Regions from separate parts of the Viridibacillus sp. KH_047 genome, predicted to be linked through region 1. Evidence: riboswitches for the same ligand, from Rfam matches in the RefSeq annotation. Region 1 holds a riboswitch; the other holds the start of a gene.
What was found. A riboswitch is a leader RNA that binds a small molecule or an ion and turns the genes downstream of it on or off. The one in region 1 is predicted to bind FMN.
Positions count from the first base shown of each region.

Region 1 (11,376 bases):
GGAGTTAAATTAGAAAAAGAACGTAAAGTATATCATCTTCTATATAAACCAAGAGGTATTATTTCAGCTGTAACAGACGATAAAGGTCGTAAAACAGTAACAGATTTATTCCCCGAAGTTGAACAACGCATTTTCCCTGTTGGTCGTTTAGATTATGAAACTTCAGGCTTGCTACTTTTAACAAATGACGGTGAATTTTCTTACCAACTTACACATCCAAAATTCAAAATTGATAAAACATATGTAGCACGTGTAAAAGGAATTCCTACAAGAGAGGCTTTAAGACAATTAGAACGTGGCGTTATGCTTGAGGATGGAAAGACTGCACCAGCTCGTGTGAGACTAATGTCTTCAGATAGCAAATCAGGCAAGGCGATTGTGGCAATCACAATTCATGAAGGCCGTAATCGTCAAGTGCGACGTATGTTTGAAGCAGTAGGTTACCCAGTACAAAAATTAAAACGTGAACAATTTGCTTTTTTAACATTGCATGGATTGAATGCAGGTGAGTCAAGAGAATTGACACATCATGAAGTAAAACAATTAAGAGTGTTAGCTGAGACAGGAAAAATAGGTTAAACCTTAAGTATGTCAATAATCGTTAATATTCCAAAATAGGTACAAGACGTTTAGTTAGTATTTTCTAAACGTCTTAACCAATTTTACATAGCATAAAACAGCACGAGGCAACCTACGAAAAAGTGATATAAAAAACACTATGATTGGAATGGAAACGTTCACAAACACTTCAAATATACAAAATTCCGTCATTCAAAACTTTGCTATAATTAGGTAGATTGTTTCGGATGTTTTTTTAGGAGGCCTACTTCGAGTATGGATAAAAAGAAAAAAAGATTTTATGTAAGAACACTGATTTTAGTAATTCTTGTAGCAGCAATTGGATATACGATTTATACAACAGCTACTAAGGATGAGATTCCGTTATTGAAAGTTGGAGCAAAGGCACCGGATTTTTCTCTAGTTGATTTAGATGGTCAAACTCATCGCTTAGCTGACTATAAAGGAAAAGGCGTCATGTTGAATTTCTGGGGTACTTGGTGCAAACCTTGTAAAAAAGAAATGCCTGCAATCAACGACCAATATAAGGTGTTTAGAGAACAGGGGATTGAAGTGATATCAATCAACCAAGCTCAAACCGTTTTTGAAGTGGAAAATTTCATTTCTGATTTCAATTTAGAGTTCCCGGTTGTAATTGATAAAACAAAAAGTGTTACAAGAGCTTATAATGTAAATAAATTACCTGCATCTGTCTTTATTGATCCGAAAGGAAAAGTTGTTCGAGTTTATGAAGGTGAAATGACGAGAGAAATGTTAGCTGAATTCTTTTCAGATATCCAGCCATAGTAAGGAGTTCTAAAGGATGAAAAAAATTATTTGTGAATGCGGTCACGAGAACCCAGAAGGCACAACTCTATGTGAAAAATGTGGTAATCCTCTAACTGTAGAGGAAAAGAGTAGAAAGTTAGCTGATATGCGTTATGAGGGAACCGCAATTCGTTCAAAAACGTATAACAAAACGATTATTGATAAAATTTGGAACTTCTTTTCAAGTGTAAAAGTTGGCGTTGCAATTATTATTATTACGTTAGTTGCCGCAGGTATTGGTACATTTCTACCTCAAGTTATTTATGTATCTCTTACTGAATATCAAGACGCAGCAGCAGCATATAAAGCCGCTTACGGTACATTTGGATCAATTTACTATAAATTAGGATTAGCGGATATTTATAGTTCGTGGTGGTTCCAAACATTAATTGGCATGCTTGGTATTTCAATTATTGTTGCCAGTCTAGACCGAGGTATTCCATTATATAAATCTCTAAAAAATCAACGAGTAAAACGTCACGAAAACTTCTTGAAGCGCCAACGCATTTTTGCTTCAGGTGAAATGTCAGCAGAAGAAGTTGATAAAGCATTTGATCTAACAGAAGCGAAAATGAAAGAAATGAAATACAATGTTCGTCGTGAAGAGGGCGCATTATTAGCTGAAAAAGGTCGTTTTGCGAGATGGGGTCCATATATCAACCATGTGGGGTTAATCATTTTCCTATTTGGTGTTATGCTTCGCTTAATGCCAGGTTTTTATATTGATAAAACACTTTGGATCCGTGAAGGCGAAACAATGGCTATTCCCGGAATGGAAGGCTTTTATTTAGAAAGTGAAAAATTTACTTTTGAAACGTATTCAAAAGATGAACAAAAAGAAGAATTTAATGAATCTAAAAAAGCGGTTAACGCTGTTGCGAAAAACTATCAAACAGATGTTAAGTTATATAAAGCACCAGATGACGCAGTTCCTGGTGATACATCTAATTTAACTCTAGTGAAAGAGATGCCGATTATTGTAAATAAGCCATTGAAATATGATGGTTATGCACTTTATCAAATGGATTTCCGCTTGAATGAGTTAAAGACGATGCACTTTGATTTAATTGATAAAAAATCAGAGAAATCCCTGGGAGCAGTAGCAATCGATTTAACTAATCCTAAAAAAGAATACAAAGTTGGGAAAGATAGTAAAGTTGTCTTGAAAAAATACTTCCCAGACTTTGCAGGCTTTGAAGACGGAGAACCACAAACAGCTTCACCATTACCAAATAATCCAGCATTTATTTTTGAAATGTATACACCTGAAACACCAAAAGGCGAAACAAGCTTTGTAGCTATTAAACAAACACTTGAACCATTAGGTGATACTAAGTATAAAATGAAATTTAGTGCTGTTGATACACGTAACGTATCAGGTTTAACAGTCCGTAAAGATAAAACACTTATGATACTAATGTTAGGTGGCATAATCTTTATGTTAGGTGTAACAATCGGTTCTTATTGGAGCCATCGTCGCTTATGGCTATTAAAAACAAAAGATGGTCGTTTATTAATGGCATCGCATACAAACAAGAACTGGTTTAGTATGAAAAAAGATTTAGATGCAGTTACGGAGTACGCTCATCTTCCGGTTTATGTAGATCAACATGATGAAGATCAAAAAGCAGAGGATGCTGAGAAGAAATTGAAAGACAAAGAAAAGGAAGGTGACAACATCTAATGAGTTTAATTGACTTAAGCGGAAATCTACTATTTGTAGCGTTTGTCTCATACCTAATAGCTACTTTGCTTTTTGGTGGTGCAGTCAAGGGTGGTTCAAAAGATGAATCAGCTGATGCAGGGAAAAAATGGGGTTCATTAGCAATTATCATTACGCTTGTTGGATTCATAGCAAATCTAGGTTATTTCATTACTAGATGGGTGTATGCTGGACATGCACCTGTTAGTAATATGTTTGAATTTACGACAGCATTCGGCATGTTTGTTGTAGGCGCATTTATATTAATTTACTTTATTTATAAAGTGCCGGCACTTGGACTCTTTGCCTTACCAATCGCAATTATTATTATTGCTTACGCTAGTATGTTCCCTCGTGAAGTGAACCCATTAATTCCAGCGTTAAAAAGTTACTGGTTATACATTCACGTAATTACAGCAGCAATTGGAGAATCTATTCTAGCAATAAGTGCTGTTGCAGGTTTAATTTACTTACTAAAAAATATCGACTTAACAAAAAGATCTAAACAAAGTTTCTGGATAGAAGTGGTTATGTACGCCTTAGTACTAGTACTAGGATTCGTAGCAGTTACAACGACATTTAATGTAACAGGTTATGAAGCGGAATTTAGCTACATAGATAAAGATGGTAATACTAAAGAAATTACGTATAACACACCGGCGTTGTTCGGAATGCATCAATCTGAAATGTTAACCGCTGATAAAATGCAACCAATTGCAAACGTACCAGCAATCGTCAATGCAAAAAAATTGACAACAGTTGTTTGGTCAATCTTAATTGGTACAGTTTTATACGGTTTAATTCGTTTAATCATTCGTAAACCAATTGCGGTTATCATGCAACCGTTCGCAAAACGTGCAAACTCACAATTGATGGATGAAATTGGTTATCGTTCTGTATTAATCGGATTCCCAGTGTTTACGCTTGGTGCATTAATCTTCGCGATGATTTGGGCGCAAGAAGCATGGTCTCGTTTCTGGGGCTGGGATCCTAAAGAGGTTTGGGCACTTATCACATGGTTATTCTACGCGGCATTCTTACACTTACGCCTTTCAAAAGGGTGGCAAGGTGAGAAGTCAGCTTGGTTAGCAGTAATTGGTTTCGTTATCATTATGTTCAACCTAGTTGCTGTTAATTTAATCATAGCAGGTCTTCATTCATACGCTGGTTAATAATCAGCTAAGGATTGTAGCAAAGCTAAAGCCTTTTCCTTTATAGGGAAAGGCTTTTCTTTTCATTTCGATAGGCTGATTGTACAATAGACATATAGATGGTTTTGGGAGGAATAGTTGTGAATGAACAAATTTCAATTTTAGTAGTAGACGATGAGGATAGAATCCGCCGTTTATTAAGAATGTATTTAGAACGTGAAGGATATGTAGTAGAAGAAGCTGAAGACGGAGAAGAAGCAGTGGAAAAGGCATTAGCAAATGACTTTCATTGTATTCTCCTTGATATAATGATGCCTGAAAAAGATGGCTTACAAGTATGCGAAGAAATTCGTGATAAAAAAACAACGCCAATTATTCTATTAACGGCAAAAGGTGAAGAGGCAAACCGTGTATCAGGTTTCGAACTAGGCGCAGATGATTATATTGTAAAACCATTTAGCCCACGTGAAGTGGTTTTACGCGTAAAAGCTATATTACGTCGTTCAGCAGCATTCTCACCAATTACAACAACTTCTGCATCAAAAGATTTAGTTGTCTTCCCGCATTTAACAATTGATCATGACGCACACCGAGTTTCTGCTGATGGTGTAGAAGTCAATTTAACACCGAAAGAATACGAATTATTGTACTTTTTAGCAAAATCACCAGATAAAGTATTCGATAGAGAGCAATTGTTAAAAGAAGTATGGCATTATGATTTCTTTGGGGATTTACGTACAGTTGATACACATGTGAAACGTTTACGTGAAAAACTAAACCGAGTTTCTGAAAATGCGGCGAAAATGATTGTTACAGTATGGGGTGTTGGCTATAAATTTGAGGTAGTCAATGAATAGAATGTGGAACAGCGTTGTCGGGAAGCTATGGGTAACCATATTGCTTCTCGTTTCTTTTGTATTGTTTGTTTTCACTGTACTAATGCTTGAATTTTTATCAAACTACCATACTAAACAAACAGAATCATCATTACGTCAAGAAGCTTCTACAATAGCACGTATTATCAATGACCGTGAAACAACGGATTCTACAAAAGCTATTATTTCAGATGTTCTAAGTGATGAAACAAATGCATTAATCGCCGAGAAACCAGGTAAAGTTACTTTTTCATTACAAGAGGGACTTAATCAAGAGGGAATTAAACAACAAATTCTTAATGAAAAAGCATTTGATAAAGTATTTACATCGAATGCACCTGTTGTAAAGGAAATGATGCTACCTTCAACAACGAAAAAAGAGCATATGGAGTCTTACATCGTTTTAGCTTTCCCGATAAATGTTGAAAGCGAACTACACGGAGCCATATTTATTTATCAAAGCCCGGATGCTATACATAGGACGACAGAAGAAACGACTAAAATTGTCTTTCTAGCGGCGGCAATTGCTTTGATGTTAACAACGTTCTTTGCGTTTTTCTTATCAACCCGAATTACGTCTCCTCTTCGTAAAATGAGAGAAGCAGCATTTGAATTAGCAAAAGGTAATTTTGAAACAAAAGTACCTGTTTTACAAAATGATGAAATTGGTCAATTAGCGACGGCTTTCAATCAAATGGGCAAACAACTTAAACACCACTTAGAAGTAATTAACCAAGAGAAAGAACAGCTATCAAGTATATTAACATCGATGACAGACGCTGTAATTACGTTTAATCGAGATCGTACCATATTGGTCAGCAATCCACCTGCGGAACTTTTACTACAAAAATGGTTTATCAATAATAGTGCCAATAGTGATAAACCTATTCCAGCTGAGATTTACCATATGCTTGACCACGTTTTAGATTTGGAAGAAGAGCTGGAAGTTGAGCTCGAAATTGAAAGGTCCTATTATGCGATTTCAATTAGCCCGTTATATAGCGGAAATTCTGTACGCGGTGCTGTAGCTGTGTTAAGAGATAAAACGGAAGAGCATCGTTTAGATAAATTACGTTCAGATTTTATAGCGAATGTCTCACATGAATTACGAACTCCAATAGCCATGCTTCAAGGCTATAGTGAAGCTATTATGGATGAGGTCGTATCAAGTGAAGAAGAACGTAAAGAAATGATTAAAATCATCTATGATGAGTCGCAACGAATGGGTCGTTTAGTCACAGACTTGCTTGACTTAGCTCGTATGGAATCAGGGCATATGCGCTTATATAAAGATTCTGTTCCAATATCACTTGTTATTGAAAGAATTACACAAAAATTTGTTCAAGTAGCAAGAGAGAAACGAGTAAATCTGACATTTAATACAACTATTGAAGATACACATCACTTAGAAATGGATGAAGACCGTATAGAACAAGTATTAACAAACTTAATTGACAATGCCATACGCCATACACCAGTCGAAGGAAGCGTAGAAGTTATTGTAGATCGTCAGCTATCCTTTGCACGCATTCAAGTAAAAGATAATGGTGCAGGGATACCAGCAGACGATCTGCATTATGTATTTGAGCGTTTCTATAAAGCTGATAAAGCAAGAACACGTGGTAAGGGTGGTACTGGTCTAGGTCTGGCCATTGCCAAAAATATTGTTGAAGCACATAAGGGTAGAATTACAGTGGAAAGTGAAGTTGATAAAGGAACTACATTCACATTCTATTTACCAATTGATAAAATGTAAATTAATATCAAAAAACGAATTGTAAGTTAGAAGACTTTACAATTCGTTTTTTTTTGCATATAGTTATAGTGTATTACAATTAAATTATGGTTCATCTTCGGGGCAGGGTGAAATTCCCGATCGGCGGTATTAGAGAACTAAGCAATACTCTTAAGCCCGCGAGCCGCAAGGCAGGATTTGGTTAAATTCCAAAGCCGACAGTATAGTCTGGATGGGAGAAGGTGAAGGTACGGTCGTCTTTCAATTTGAGTATCAATAAGACGCTTATTTGACTATGCCTAAATTCTCCCTTAAGTACACTATGTGCTTAAGGGTATTTTTTTGCATAGCAACGACTATACCTTTCCTCTTTTTGAAGTGGATCTACAAAAGGAGAGAAAAGTATTATGAAGAACATGAAATTGCAGAAGAGGATTGCAATTGCAATGTTAAGTAGTATTTCTTTTGTATTAATGCTATTTAACTTCCCACTACCACCGTTTCCGGCATTTTTGGAAGTGGACTTTAGTGATGTGCCAGCCTTAATCGCAGCAATCACAATGGGGCCTCTAGCAGGTATTCTAGTAGAGTTATTTAAGAATGTGTTAGATTGGATTTTCTCAGGGAGTCCAACAGGTATGCCAGTTGGTCATATTGCAAACTTTACAACAGGCGTATTATTTATCATGCCAGTATATTTTGTCTATAAACGTCTTTCAAGTACGAAAGGCTTAACTACTGGATTTGTCGTTGGCACCTTAACAATGGCAGTAGGTATGAGTGTACTGAACTATCTGCTATTCTTACCTATGTATACGTACTTTTTAAATGTTCCAGCTACAACTGGAACAGCATTAACCAAAATGATTGTACTTGGTGTATTACCTTTTAATATTATAAAAGGAATCATCGTTATGATAATATTCATGATATTGTTTAATAGCATGAAAAAATGGATTGAAAAACAAAGGATGCATTATTTAAATTAAAGCTTCAGCCGATGTTTGTAATAAAACATCGGCTTTTATAATTGTATAAAAAGATGAATGATTGTATAATACTGTTAATAAAAGAATATTCAGTACATTAAGTAGTAAAATGGTGAATAAACGAGAATGCATAACTTAAGGTTTTACGATGTTATATATTATCTTCGATATATCGTTACCAACTTCCAAGAAAAGAAAGGATGTATGTGAATGGCTGAAAGAAAACTATTAAGCGCTTTTTTTACATCGATTATTTCCTTCTTTATAATACCTTTTTTATTTATGCAAGCAGATGAACATTTTCTACACAGTGCATTTGCATTAACCGTATATGTTGTTCCGATTATATTTACGTACGGTTTATTGGCTTCATATATAGCAGATAGAATAGCGGAACGTAAAATGAATGTGAGAGGTTACTCGCTGTTATTGCATATGGCTTTCGGAACAGGTATAGTCATTCCGATTACATTTGCTTATTACTCACAAGGTGGAGTTTGGTATCTTCAAATAATAACAGCTGCTACTGCTGGCTTTATTTTAGGGAGCGTTTTCTTTTTCGTAGATTTAATGTTACGTAAAGTCGCTATTCGTTTGACGCAATATTCTTATGAAGAGCAGAATATTTGAATGTAATATCAATTAGCAATGGGGTCCTGTACCTCATTGCTTTTTTATGATAATAATAAATTGTAAAAAAGAAAGCCGATGTAATTATATAGATAATGCTGTAATGGTAGAAATTTTAGCAGATAAAAGGCTTATAAAAGTAAAGACGAATGATCAAATCATGCTATGAATACAGTGCATAAAGATAAGGAATAGTATGGTGAATACCATGTAAACTAATAATGAAAGAACGTAAAAAATTTAAATTCTAAAGGACAAAGAAAATAAATTATATGATGAAAAACTGTAGCAGAACTTTTGTTTAATGATTTGAAATTAATTATTATCTAATCCAATGTGATTTCTTCAATTGTTCCCACAGCATAAAATGAAATAATGATGTATAATGATAAAAGTGCTTTTTTTTGAAAAGTACTATAAAACAACAAATGCAAGAATAATGCTATACATTAAAACCCTATAACTATATCTTGCAAATATACACGATAGGTGGAAACAACATTGAATTACCGCGTTTTACTTTATTATTTTTACACAACGATTAAAGACCCAGAAGCATTTGCTGCAGAGCATTTAGCATACTGTAAATCAATTGAGTTAAAAGGTCGTATTTTAGTCGCTTCAGAAGGTATTAACGGAACAGTCTCAGGAAATGTGGAACAAACAGATGCTTATATGGCTCATATGAAAGCTGATCCTCGCTTTGACGGTATCGTTTTCAAAATTGATGAATCAGAACAACATGCTTTCAAGAAAATGCATGTACGTCCAAGACCTGAGCTTGTAAATTTAAGCCTAGAAGACGATGTTAACCCACATGAAATTACAGGTAATTATTTAGAGCCTGCAGAATTCTTAGAGAAGATGCAAGAAGAGAATACAGTAATCGTTGATGCACGTAATACGTACGAATTTGATGTAGGCCACTTCAAAGGTGCGATTCGCCCAGATATCGAAACGTTCCGCGATTTACCAGACTGGATTCGCGACAATAAAGAACTACTAGAAGGTAAGCAAATTTTAACTTACTGTACTGGTGGTATCCGTTGTGAGAAATTCTCAGGTTGGTTAAAACGTGAAGGTTTTGAAGATGTGAGTCAATTACACGGTGGTATCGTTACTTACGGAAAAGACCCTGTAGCTAAAGGTCAGCTTTGGGACGGTCAATGTTACGTTTTCGACGAGCGTTTAACTGTTCCCGTGAATCAAGTTGAGCATGTAATCGTAGGTCGTGATCATTTTGATGGCGAACCTTGTGAACGTTATATTAATTGTTCAAACCCTGAATGTAACAAGCAAATTATCGCTTCAAAAGAAAATGAAGATAAGCATTTAGGTGGCTGTACTCATGAATGCCGTGTACATCCTCGTAACCGCTATATCCCTCGTAATGGTTTAACTGAGGTAGAAGTAAAAGAACGTTTAGCAAAAATCGGCGAAGTATTCGCTTAAACAAATTTATAGAAGGCTGCCAAATGTGGGGATCTCCCATACAATGGCAGCCTTTTATCCGTTTAATATGCCAAGGAAGCAGAAAGGAATTTAAGATGTCGACTTTAAAAGGAACAATTATTATTCAAAAAATGAAAGGACCGAATATCCTTTACATAGATAAAACTGCGCTTGCAAAATACTTTATTGATTTTGATGGGGAAGACGTTCAAATGAACCTACATCTGCAAAAGTCTCAATCACAAGAATATAGAGGTACAGCTGAAATCTTCTATTTTGAAGGGAAAGATGGTTATGGTGGCAATAAATTTGCCAATGATTTTTATATAGAGGATCAAGATATCTTGGAATTATTAGAAGAACATGAAGGAGAAATAGTAGAACTAATAGTTGAGTTAATATAATAATAGAGATTATTGAAGTTGAATCTATTTTTATACCAAAGTAAAAGCAGCAAAAGAGCCTATTTATGCTCTTTTACTGCTTTTTTTCGTACCTCAAAGAAATCGAGTATGAATTTTTGAAATTGCTTTGCTGCAGGAGATAAATAGCGCCCCTCTGCCCAGGCCATGCCAATAATACGTTCACATTTCACATCACTGATATGAATTTTAGCGATTTTCCTAGGATTAATTTCCTCACCGTCCGGTAACAATGAAAAGCCAAGTCCATTTGCAACAAACCCTGCAACAGTCCCTACCTCATCACCTACAAAGGTGATTTTAGGTGTAATCCCGACCTTCTCGAAAATTTCATCAACCGTAATGCGTAAAGCGTACCCTTTTTTTAACAAAATAAATGATTCATCAGCTAGTTCTTTAAGTGTAATACTCTTTTTCATAGCTAGTGGATGATAAATCGGCACAATCAGATACAACTCATCTCGCCATAATTCAGTCCATTGAATAGGTTTTTCGACTTCCATCGCTGCTAGTAAGGACAGATCAAGCTCACCTGATTTTAATTGCTTCAATTGTGTATGTGTATGATTTTGAATAAGTTGAAAATGGATATCAGGGAATTCTTTGCGGAATAGACGTATTAAATCAGGTACTACATTTGTACCTAGTGTATGTAAGAAGCCTAGTGAAACTTCACCTTGATTAGGGTCGACGAGCTCTTGAATTTCATGTAAGCCATCCTGATATTCCTGCATAATATTATTTACACGTTTTAAAAACATAGCACCGTAACGATTTAAAATAATAGAACGTCCTTGTCTTTCAAATAATGGTACTCCTAACTCATCTTCAAGACGTGCGATTGAGCGACTAAGTGCAGGTTGTGATATAGATAAAAGCTCAGCTGCACGGGTCATATGTTGGATATTAGCTAGTTTTTGGAAGTATTCGAGTTGTTGCCATTCCATAAATAGACCACCTTTTTTATAATAAATCAATTGATACCTTTTATGCATGATAATGATAAGAATTATAAATTATACATTATTAATCGT
Region 1 is NZ_CM174479.1:3,058,341-3,069,716, reverse strand. It holds gene AC3IS5_RS15140 (pseudouridine synthase) at 1-579, shown strand, start outside; gene resA (thiol-disulfide oxidoreductase ResA) at 835-1,365, shown strand; gene resB (cytochrome c biogenesis protein ResB) at 1,382-3,070, shown strand; gene ccsB (c-type cytochrome biogenesis protein CcsB) at 3,070-4,260, shown strand; gene AC3IS5_RS15120 (response regulator transcription factor) at 4,380-5,096, shown strand; gene AC3IS5_RS15115 (ATP-binding protein) at 5,089-6,870, shown strand; FMN riboswitch at 6,960-7,097, shown strand; gene AC3IS5_RS15110 (ECF transporter S component) at 7,257-7,838, shown strand; gene AC3IS5_RS15105 (hypothetical protein) at 8,049-8,468, shown strand; gene trhO (oxygen-dependent tRNA uridine(34) hydroxylase TrhO) at 8,958-9,920, shown strand; gene AC3IS5_RS15095 (hypothetical protein) at 10,016-10,324, shown strand; gene AC3IS5_RS15090 (LysR family transcriptional regulator) at 10,384-11,289, opposite strand.

Region 2 (11,376 bases), 1.3 Mb from region 1:
TTTACTATCACATTTGAGTAGTTCTAGTAACTTAGATACTGCAGTAACGATTCCTAAAATTGTAGTAGCGTCTGATATTGAAACAATAGACAACCAAAAGAGTATCTCATCAAAAATTTATTATACATTTAGTATGAGTGTCATGTTCATCTTATATATGGCTAGTACTATAGCAAGTTTGGCATTTTTAGAAAAAAATATGAATATTTTCGACCGGATTATCTTAGCAAGAATTCATCCATTAACTTATTTAGGTAGCATCATTGTATCAACTATTCTATTAGCGATGATTCAGATGACTATTTTGTTTACAGTTTCACATTTTATGTTTGATATTCAATTTGAACAGTTCGGATTATATGTACTAATTACATTTCTTCTGGCTGTTGTTGTAGGAGCTTTAGCAGCATTATTGTCAGCGATAAATTATAGAAACAATTCATCGGGAGCTTCAAATATATTTTCAGCTGCAATAATATCTATTCTTGCCTTAGTAGGAGGGAGTTTCATTCCAGTAAGTGAGCTATCGTCATTTTTATCATCACTTGGAAAATGGACACCGAATGGAGCAGCACTTGAAGCTTATTTGAAACTGCAACAAAATGCGACGTTTCTTGAGATTCACGATCTAGTCTTTAACTTAAGTATGTTAGGCATAGGTCTCCTAGTTATAGCGTTTGTACTCTTTCCTAGAAGAGGTGGCATATCATGATGAATATTTTAAAAACGAAATTTTTATTATTTAGAAGAAAACCAGCTGCTTATATTGTAACAACTATCATCATTTGTATATTTACTTATTTTATGGGACTTGGTCAAGAAACGAAGGAGCCTATTGCTTTATTTTCTACACTAAATAACGAACAGAATTCGGAAATGATGAAAGAGTTAAAAAAACTATCGCAATATGATTTCACAATGTATGAAGAGGATGAGGCAGTTAAGCAAGTCAAAGATGGCAAAGTTGATGTGGCAATTTCTTTAAAAGATGAAGGTTATAAATTAATCGTAGCACCAGATTTTATGAATGCTCCGATGTTGGGGAATGAGTTGAATACGATTTATAGCCAAATATTATTAAAGCATGCGATTATTCAATCATCTCCAGATGAACAAAAAGAGCAAATAACAAGTAAAATTGAGAAAATTCAAGATGATCCAAGTTTTAAAATTGGCTATAAAAACTTGGGAAATGAAAATGCGTTAAAGTTTGATCAGAAGCTGCATAGCTTATTTGGTTTTACACTATTCATGGTTATTTATACGATTGCAAGTGGAGTCAATCATATCGTTATGGAACGTAGAGATAGGATTTGGGAAAGGGTAACGGTGTCAGCAATTCCAAAATGGAAAGCCTATCTAGCGAATTTAACTTATAGTTTCTTGCTTGGATACTTGCAAATTACCCTCGTACTTTCTATATTCTATTTCGCTGTCGGCGTCGATTTCTATGGTGGCTACTGGAAGAGCTTAATTGTTGTCATTCCATATGTACTTTGTATTGTGTCACTTTCCATATTCATAGCTGCAATTGCAAATACACCTGGTAAATTTAATGCCTTTATGACGGTACTGGCAGTTCCACTTGCTATGCTTGGTGGATCATACTGGCCACTTGAAATTGTAACATCGAAAATAATGTTAGCATTATCAAAAATTTCACCAATAAAGTACGGAATGGATTTATTAAATGGCGTCACAGTTAACAGTAGTTCCATAACAGATTTACTATTTCCATTTAGTATATTAATGTTCATGACAATCATCTTCATGGGCATAGGGATAAATGTGTTAGAGAAAAAGGAACAAATTTAATCTTTTGAAAAGGGTGCTTACATTTTATATGTGAGTACCCTTTTTATCTTTCGATTTTCTCAAACTAGGGAAGTAATTTATCAGTTATAATTAAATAATTGGTCTTTTAGTAAAAGAATGTTTTATAAAATGCGACCGATATATTCTTTTTACGTCTAATGATTTAGAAATAGATGAAAGGAGATGGTCTTAAATGAATTCAAATCAACTCGTCTCCAGTTGGTATGATGATTTTGGCACTTCGATTTTTACATATGTATATATGACTATTAAAGATTTCCACCAAGCAGAAGACATAGTACAAGAAACTTTTATCAAAGCATATAGAGGTTATGACTCCTTTAAAAACGAAGCTAGTTTGAAAACGTGGATCTTTTCAATTGCTCAAAATACGACGATTGATCATATGAGGAAAAAGAATGTCTTAAAGTATTTTATAGAACTTACTTTAAATGATAGAGACGTACAACCATTACCAGAGCAACTTGTTCAGTTAAATGAGGATGAAATGATGATATATGAAGCTATACAATCATTAAAATTAAAATTTCGGCAAGTTGTGTTATTACGGAAAATTAAAGGGTTCTCGACGAAAGAAACTGCAGAAGTATTAGGCTGGACGGAAAGTAAAGTGAAAACCAATTTACAAAGGGGTTTAGCGGAACTAAAAAAACAGTTACTTGAAGGAGGGTTTGAATATGAAAAAATCAACTGATTCTAAGAGATTTGATGATGCTTTAAAATCTTTTGATGAGAATATGAAACTTCATCCAAACCATCACCAAGAACAAAAAAACCTAATTGTAAAAGCTATTAAAAAAGAGATGTATGTCCCAAAGAGAAAGAACAAATGGGTTGTTAGTGCTACCTTATTAATACTACTGTTGTTTGCAACCTCTCCATTTTACTCTCATACAATGGCTGGATTTATAGCAAAGTTAGTACCCATTGAAATCAAAAATGATATTGACTCGAAATTATCAATAAAAATACAAAAGGTTATAGAAAAAGAGGGCTATCAGTGGCAAAATGTCGGCACTTCTGCAACTCCATTTAGCATTGATATCTCGCTTATACCAAATCAAGAAAGTTTAGATGACATGAAAGCAAAACTTTTACCTGAAATCAAACAACTTTTAGCTGACGAAGGAATTGACGATTATCAATTAAACATTACTAAATATAAAAATTCTAAGAAACAAGTAAAGGAATCTCCTCATCAAGTTAAGCCAATCATTAAAAAAATCACATCCGATACACCAAAATGGCCAATAGTAGTCAGTAATATTCAAGAATCTTTAGTTGGAAGATCTGCTTTTAAAGTGAAAGGTATTAGTTATAAAGAAAAGAAAGATATAACATACATTGAAATACGAACAGGACTTAAAAAAAATGAAAATACAATGATCATAATAAAGGAAATTGAGATAGCACTAGAGAAGTATCTTCAAGAAGAAAGAACAAAAATGATGATTCAAGATGTAAATTATGAAATTATAATTCTTGATAAAGAAAAGAATGAGATAGGGAAAGTTATTAAACCAAAAGAGGAATGAAGGATAATTGATGCAGCTAATTTAGTTGCTCTCCCGAAGCTGAGATATAGAACAAGAAACTGAAAATAAAATGAAATAAGAGGAGAACATCGTGGAGACTCAATGGTTAAAATCATTTATTAAAGCTGCAAAACATGAAAATTTACGTCTTGCTTCTGAAGAACTATTTATCTCACAACCGGCTGTGACTAAGCATATTCAAAGCTTAGAGAAAACGTTAAATATACAGTTGTTTGTTAGGCAAAATAAATCCATTCGCTTAAATCAAAATGGTGAAATGTTTTTACCTATTGCCCAGGAAATTATTAACACTTATGAGGCGGGGATCCATCGTTTTCAGCAATATGTAGAAGGTTTTGATAGGGAGCTGACGATAGCAGTGGCACCTCAAATTGCCAATTCTCTGTTGCCATCTATTTTAAAACAATTTTCGAAACAAATGCCACATGTAAGTGTGCGTGTAGAAATCATTAAATCCAATGAGATTGCAAACAGTATTCAATCAGGACAATCACATGTAGGTTTGTCAAAGATTGAGCCTGTAAATCCTGCTTTTTGCGTTCAATGTTTAATTGATGAGCCAATTGTTTGTGTTGGTCCAAAACATTTGGAAAGTATGGATATGGTAGAAATAATACGACAAGAAAAAGTATTGACTCATGAATATGCTCCTTATTGGGATGAGGTTAATCGTCAGTTGCAACAACATTTTACTCATACAACTAATATGAAGGTGAATCAAACTGAGGCTATCAAACAAATGATACTAGAAGGAATAGGTGTAGCATTTTTACCGAAAAGTGTAGTGCGCAAAGAGCTAGAAGAAAACAGGCTAGCATTATTAGCGACAAATATACTTAATAACTGTACGTCTAAAACGTATTTTATCTCAACACATAGCTCAGCGGAGACAGAATATCTTTACGAATTATGCAAATCTATTTATGGAACTTAAAAATAGAGGGATAGATAAAGCGAGTATATCTGGCTTTATCTATCCCTGTTTTGTATATCGAAAATAGGCTCTTATTTATTGTCGATTAGCTCTTTTAGAATCTCAGAAAAGATGTCTGTCGTTCTATACTCTTCTTGTAGTGTATTCTCCACTCCACCAATTTCCAAATGGGCGACTCTCTTTATTTTGTAGCCAATACACGAAGACGATAATAATCCGCAATCCACTTTCCATCTTGATACAGAGTGGTTTTTAAATGTGCTTCAGTTCGTTTAATAACTTTTTCTTTTTCAATTTTGGTCAAATGCTCGAGTAGACTGTCACTAAACATATTCAACCAGTTTAAAATACCATCTTCCCCAGATAATTCAGTAGGACGATTATATAATTCTACATAGTGCACATTAAAGCCATGTTCATCTAATAATGCAACATACTCTGCCACGCTTGGAAAATACCACGGGAACTTTTCTGCTTTGTATTCATAACCTAATTCACGAAATGATTGTTGAATTGCTTCCACAATAGATTGAATATTACCTTTCCCACCCAATTCTGCGACAAAACGACCACCATCTTTTAACGCTGCATAAATACTTGCAACGGCCTTTTCTTGAGATTTCATCCAATGCAAAGCAGCATTAGAAAAAACGGCATCAAACTGGTTTGAATAACTAAGGTGTTGCGCATCTTCGACGTGGAAGGGAATATGCCCAAATTTTTGGCTTGCTTGTTCAATCATTGATGCTGACTGATCAATCCCAATGACTTTTGCCCCTGATTCAGCAATTTGTGCAGCTAAATCACCAGTACCACAACCGACATCTAAAATCTGCTCTCCTTCTTTTGGATTTAGAAACGAAACTAATCCTTCACCATATTTTGAAACAAATTGATGCTTCGTATCATATAAAGTTGCATTCCAAGTACTATTCATTCTGCTCACTCCTTTTCTTAAGAAAACTATACTGCTAACTGGAACGATATAGAAATAATTAAAAAGTCGATTTTTAATAACGATTTGGAATTAAATTGTGAATACGGAGCCATTTCAATCATTACTTTTAACCAGTTTATATCAAGTCAGGTTTACTGAATAAATACTAAGAATAATTCAAACGAAATTGAACAAATTATAGTGGATGGAGGTGATTATAAATGGCGAATAACAATCAAGAAAAGAATAAAGCGAAAAAGAATAATGACTTAGGTCGTGAAGAATTTGGTTATGGGTTTGATTTGAGTCCAGATGACTTTGATTCAGTTGGACAAAATGATGAAGCACATAAACAACATAATCATGAAGATAAACAAAAGCCGAATAATAAAAATAATGCTAGAAGAATAAACGAATAAGTAACTTGAATAGAGGAGTGCTACATATAAAACGATATTAAGTTGTTTTATTATGTAGTGCTTTTTTATTAGGCATGTTTAAATTTTAGTATGAGAACAGATAACTTAACTGTTATGAAATTGGATGTTCCTGCAGTAAAAGAGGAATGCTAAAGTAAAATTGAGAGTGTTATTCATGGAAAAATGATAGTAATTATTCGATATCATTGTGTCATATACATAAAATATTAGAACGATCTATATAATAGTTTAAGGTTATTTTCAATAGTATGTGCACGGCGACTGAAAACAATGTGATGAGGTTTTTAAAGCATAATTTTAATAATAAAAAGGAGGATATAATGAGAATAGGATACCGTTCTATTTCCGTAATAGTTAACTTATTTCTCGGCTATTTATCTTTTTTTATAGGTCTATTATGGTTCATGACAATAATGTACGCTTCGCATTCTTTCGGGTTGAGTGTAGACTCTACTTTTGATGATGGTTTATTAGGTGTCTTTTTAATTATTTCTATCATTGCTACGGCTATTTATATTCCTGCTTGCATTAATTTAAACAGTATAATTAGGCCGAAATTAGAAATGAAAAAATGGAGTTTTATCACTTTTATATCCATAGTTTTTATTCTTGGTTTTTGTATTATTACCCTAACTATACAGTGAATTGGTGTTGTTAAATAAATAAAATGACATTTTCCCGTGACATGTAACAGGCCAATATAGACCGGTACATCAAGCTTTTAGGACAAATTTCTTTTTAGTAAGTTCTCGGTCAATCCTATAGAAATAAAAAAAACCTCTAGTTTTTAAATAAGTAAAGTGCTATGGTATTTACATACAATATAATAATCCTTCGGGGTCGGGTGAAATTCCCAATCGACGGTGATAAAGTAAAACTTTTAAGCCCGTGAGCCTTTTTAGGCAGGATTTGGTGCGAATCCAAAGCCGACAGTATAGTCTGGATGGGAGAAGGATGTAGAGAATATCAAGGTCTTATTAAATTTATGTAGATTTAATAGGATTATTTCGCATTGATAATTTATGTCTCCTATCAAACTCCGTAGTGTTCTATGGGGTTTTTTTGATGCCTAAAACTTAATTGTATTGTAGTCAATTTCATATGAAATATCCTTCGGGGTCGGGTGAAATTCCCAATCGACGGTGATGAAGTAAAGCTTCTAAGCCCGTGAGCTTGATAAGAGCAGGATTTGGTGTGAGTCCAAAGCCGACAGTATAGTCTGGATGGGAGAAGGATGTAGAGAATATCATGGTCTTATAAAAATCTAGTATTTTAATAGGTTTATTTGCTTATGATATTTTACATAACTCCTATCAAACTCCGTAGAAATCTATGGAGTTTTTTTGATGGAAAAACTAAATAAGTACGTCCTTCGGGGTCGGGTGAAATTCCCAATCGACGGTGATGAAGTGAATCTTCTAAGCCCGTGAGCTTGATAAGAGCAGGATTTGGTGCGAATCCAAAGCCGACAGTATAGTCTGGATGGGAGAAGGACAACTAGATTACACGCAATTCCTTTTGAAAAATAGTATTTCATTAGGTTTATTTAGCGATGCGTTTATCTAAAACTCTCCCAAACTCCCTAATTTAATTAGAGAGTTTTTTATTTTTCAAAAAGGGAGGTTTATCACAATGCATGACGAGTATTTTATGGAATTAGCGTTGAAATTAGCAGCAGTAGGTGAGGGGCAAACTTCGCCGAACCCTTTAGTAGGAGCGGTCATTGTAAAAGATGGTGATGTAGTCGGTTTTGGAGCTCATCTTAGAGCAGGTTCTCCGCATGCGGAGGTACATGCACTCAACATGGCTGGAGAAAATGCAGTTGGCAGCACGATGTATGTCACATTAGAGCCTTGTAATCATTTTGGTAAAACACCGCCGTGTACGATGGCCATTTTGAATGCGGGTATAAAAAAAGTAGTGATTGCAACACTCGATTCAAATCCCTTAGTAGCTGGTACTGGTTTAGTAAAACTAAAGGATGCTGGCATTGAGGTGGAAGTGGGTCTTTGTGAAGCCGAGGCTGTAAATTTAAATAAAGCTTATTTGTATTTTATGAAAGAGAGATTGCCTTTTGTCACATTAAAGCAAGCTATTACATTAGATGGCAAGATTGCGACAGTTCATGGTCGAAATGAAAGTATCACAGGTAAAGAAGTGCAGGAGGATGTTCATCGCAAAAGAGCGCGAACGGATGCGATCTTAGTTGGTGTTGGGACGGTGTTAAAAGATGACCCATTACTAACAAATCGATTTGCAGAAAGTAAAAAGCAACCGATTCGAATTATTTTGGATACGCATTTAAGAACCCCTATAAATGCTAAGGTTGTCACCGATCAAACAACACAGACATGGATAATCGTTGGGTGTGAAGTTACTTCTGATCAAATCACAAGCTTTGCACAAGCCAATGTACAAGTAATCCAACTTAAAACAAAAACACTCGCAATCCAGGATGTCCTTCAAGAGCTGGCAATGCGAAATATCGTCACGCTTTATGTGGAAGGGGGGCAGCGTATAAATACAAACTTTATCAATTCGGTCCTAGTCAATGAAATGATTACTTACATAGCACCAAAAATAGTAGGTGACCATGATGGAATTGGAATGTTGGAAGATTTAGACGTAAATAGCATGACTGAGGCTGTCCCACTAAAACTGCAGCAAGTGGATCGAATTGGTGATGTAATTAAAGTGATTTCGGGAGTGGGGGTATAGCGTATGTTCACAGGAATTATTGAGGCAAAAGGAAAAATAACAGAGCTGAAAAAAGGTGCAGAGAGTATGAAAGTTACTATTGAAGCTCATGACATCATGTCGGATATGAAACTTGGCGATAGTGTAGCAGTAAATGGGGTATGCCTAACCATTTCGCATTTTACCCATCACAAATTCAGTTTAGATGTCATGCCAGAAACGGTCAAAGCGACAACAATTCACTCTTTAAAAGTAGGGCACTTGGTGAATTTAGAAAGAGCAATGGGAGCAAATGGGCGATTTGGCGGTCACTTCGTTTCTGGCCATGTTGATGGGACAGGAACCATTGTTAGAAAAACAAAGCAAGCAAATGCAGTTTACATTGACATCGCTATCTCTAGAGAACTGAGTGATTTTTGTATACCAAGGGGTTCCATAGCTATTGATGGAACAAGCTTGACGATCTTTGATAAACAGCCTGAAAAACTGACTGTATCACTTATTCCACATACGTATCAAGAAACGATTTTCGCACTTAAGGAAACAGGACAACAAGTGAATATCGAAACGGATATGCTAGGCAAATATATTATTCATCAATTACAGAATAACGACGGTGCTTCAGCAATTACAATGGCTTTTTTACAGCAAAACGGATATTAATAAGGGAGGTGTATAGCAATGTTTCACTCAATTGAAGAAGCGTTAGAGGATTTAAAAGAAGGTAAAATGATCATCGTCGTTGATGATGAAAATCGTGAAAATGAAGGGGATATAGTAGCACTTGCAGAATATGCAACGCCAGAAAATATTAACTTTATGGCAACACATGCAAGAGGTCTAATTTGTACACCAATCACAGAAAAAATCGCAAAAGAGCTCAATTTACATCCAATGGTGTCCAATAATACGGATCACCATCAAACGGCATTTACAGTAAGTATTGATTATTGTAATGCAAAAACGGGCATTAGTGCATTTGAGCGTTCGCAAACGATTCAACATTTATTGAATCCCAATGCATTAGCCGATGATTTTAAAAGACCGGGTCATGTATTTCCGTTAGTTGCTAAAAAAAATGGTGTTTTAGAAAGACCTGGTCATACAGAAGCGGCAGTTGATTTGGCGAAAGCATGCGGCGCTATTCCAGCAGGCATCATCTGCGAAATAATGGGCGATAGCGGGAAAATGTCAACTGGACAAGAACTAATAGACTTTGCCAAAAAACATCAATTAAAAATGATTACGATTGAGAGTTTAATTCAATACCGTTACAACCATGAAGAGATAGTTACTAGAGCAGCTAATGTGCAACTTCCGACAAGCTATGGCCATTTCAATTTGATTGGCTATGAAAACGACATCGACAAGTTAGAACATGTGGCACTTGTTAAAGGGGACGTAAGCATTGTAGAAGCTCCGATTGTTCGTGTTCACTCATCTTGTTTAACAGGTGATATTTTTCATTCGGAAAGATGTGATTGCGGCCCTCAATTAGAACAGGCCTTAAAAGTCATCGAGACTGAAGGGGCAGGTGTTGTGTTGTATATGCAGCAAGAAGGTAGAGGTATCGGTTTGATTAATAAGCTACGTACTTATGAGTTACAAGAGCAGGGCTTTGATACAGTTGAAGCCAATGTAAAGTTGGGTTTTCCTGCAGATTCACGTGATTATGCATTAGCAGCTCAAATGTTAAGAAATTTAGGTATATCAAAAGTCCGCTTATTAACGAACAACCCGGATAAAGTTCAAAGCCTAGAAGCATACGGCATTGAAGTTGTTGAAAGATTGCCGATTGAAATTGATGCTGTATCAAGCAATTCGTTTTATTTAGAAACTAAAAAAGAAAAGATGAATCATCTTATTTCGTAAAGGGGATCTTAAAATGGGAAAAGTATTTGAAGCACAATTAATTGGAACAGATTTGAAAATTGGTATTGTAGTAGGTCGGTTCAATGAGTTTATCACAGGTAAATTACTAGGTGGCGCAATGGACGGCTTAGTACGACATGGCGTTTCAGAAGACAATATTGATGTTGCATGGGTTCCTGGTGCATTTGAAGTGCCCTTTATCGCGAAACAAATGGTAGAGAAAGGTGACTATGATGCCGTAATAGGTTTGGGGACGGTCATTCGTGGCTCCACTTCACATTATGATTATGTGTGCAATGAAGCAGCAAAAGGAATTGCCAATGTTTCGTTAAATACAAATGTACCCGTCATTTTCGGTATAGTCACAACAGAAAATATTGAACAAGCAATCGAACGATCAGGCACGAAATCAGGCAATAAAGGCTATGATTCAGCAGTTGCCGCGATAGAGATGGCTAATTTAAAGCGTCTATTTTAAAAATGAAGCACTTCTATACTCTGTAATATTAAAGACAAGTAAATGTACATAATAGTTTATTACTTCACAACTTGTTTATAATGTTGCACATATTTTCAAAATGTACATTACTAAATTCAATTTAGTGGTGTACATTTTTTTATTTTGCTTTCATTTCTATTGATTTAATAATCTATTAAAATTTTTAAAAAAACTGAAAAAAGTTAAAATAGAACAAATATTCTATTCTGTGAGGTGATAATAAATGTATTGATATGAATACTCCCCGAAACATAAAATTTTTTCACAGGATGATTGTCCACATGTTGACTATTATGGTAAAAGGAGGTACGATTTAAAAAAGTCAACATGTTGAGTAATCATACTTAGAGGAGGAGGAAATATGGAAGATAAAGATACCAAGCTGGCAAACACCATATTGGATATTGTCCGTGTAGCTAACATATTGGAAAGACTAGGTGGCAAGTATGCGCAGGAAGCAGATCTAAACAGTGTACAGCAATACATGATTTTGTCACTATTAAACGCTACACCTAATTTAACTATGGGGGATCTCCAGCAAAATACATTAGTGACAAAACAAGCAATCACAGGTGTTGTTGATCGACTAAAAAAAGGAGGCTATT
Region 2 is NZ_CM174479.1:1,796,811-1,808,186, forward strand. It holds gene AC3IS5_RS09040 (ABC transporter permease) at 1-712, shown strand, start outside; gene AC3IS5_RS09045 (ABC transporter permease) at 709-1,815, shown strand; gene AC3IS5_RS09050 (RNA polymerase sigma factor) at 2,009-2,530, shown strand; gene AC3IS5_RS09055 (hypothetical protein) at 2,514-3,371, shown strand; gene AC3IS5_RS09060 (LysR family transcriptional regulator) at 3,463-4,326, shown strand; gene AC3IS5_RS09065 (methyltransferase domain-containing protein) at 4,508-5,263, opposite strand; gene AC3IS5_RS09070 (hypothetical protein) at 5,485-5,682, shown strand; FMN riboswitch at 6,530-6,662, shown strand; FMN riboswitch at 6,809-6,942, shown strand; FMN riboswitch at 7,068-7,201, shown strand; gene ribD (bifunctional diaminohydroxyphosphoribosylaminopyrimidine deaminase/5-amino-6-(5-phosphoribosylamino)uracil reductase RibD) at 7,336-8,421, shown strand; gene ribE (riboflavin synthase) at 8,425-9,063, shown strand; gene AC3IS5_RS09085 (bifunctional 3,4-dihydroxy-2-butanone-4-phosphate synthase/GTP cyclohydrolase II) at 9,082-10,272, shown strand; gene ribH (6,7-dimethyl-8-ribityllumazine synthase) at 10,286-10,750, shown strand; gene AC3IS5_RS09095 (MarR family winged helix-turn-helix transcriptional regulator) at 11,133-11,376, shown strand, end outside.
Region 2: another riboswitch for FMN. It lies ahead of ribD (bifunctional diaminohydroxyphosphoribosylaminopyrimidine deaminase/5-amino-6-(5-phosphoribosylamino)uracil reductase RibD); the one in region 1 lies ahead of AC3IS5_RS15110 (ECF transporter S component).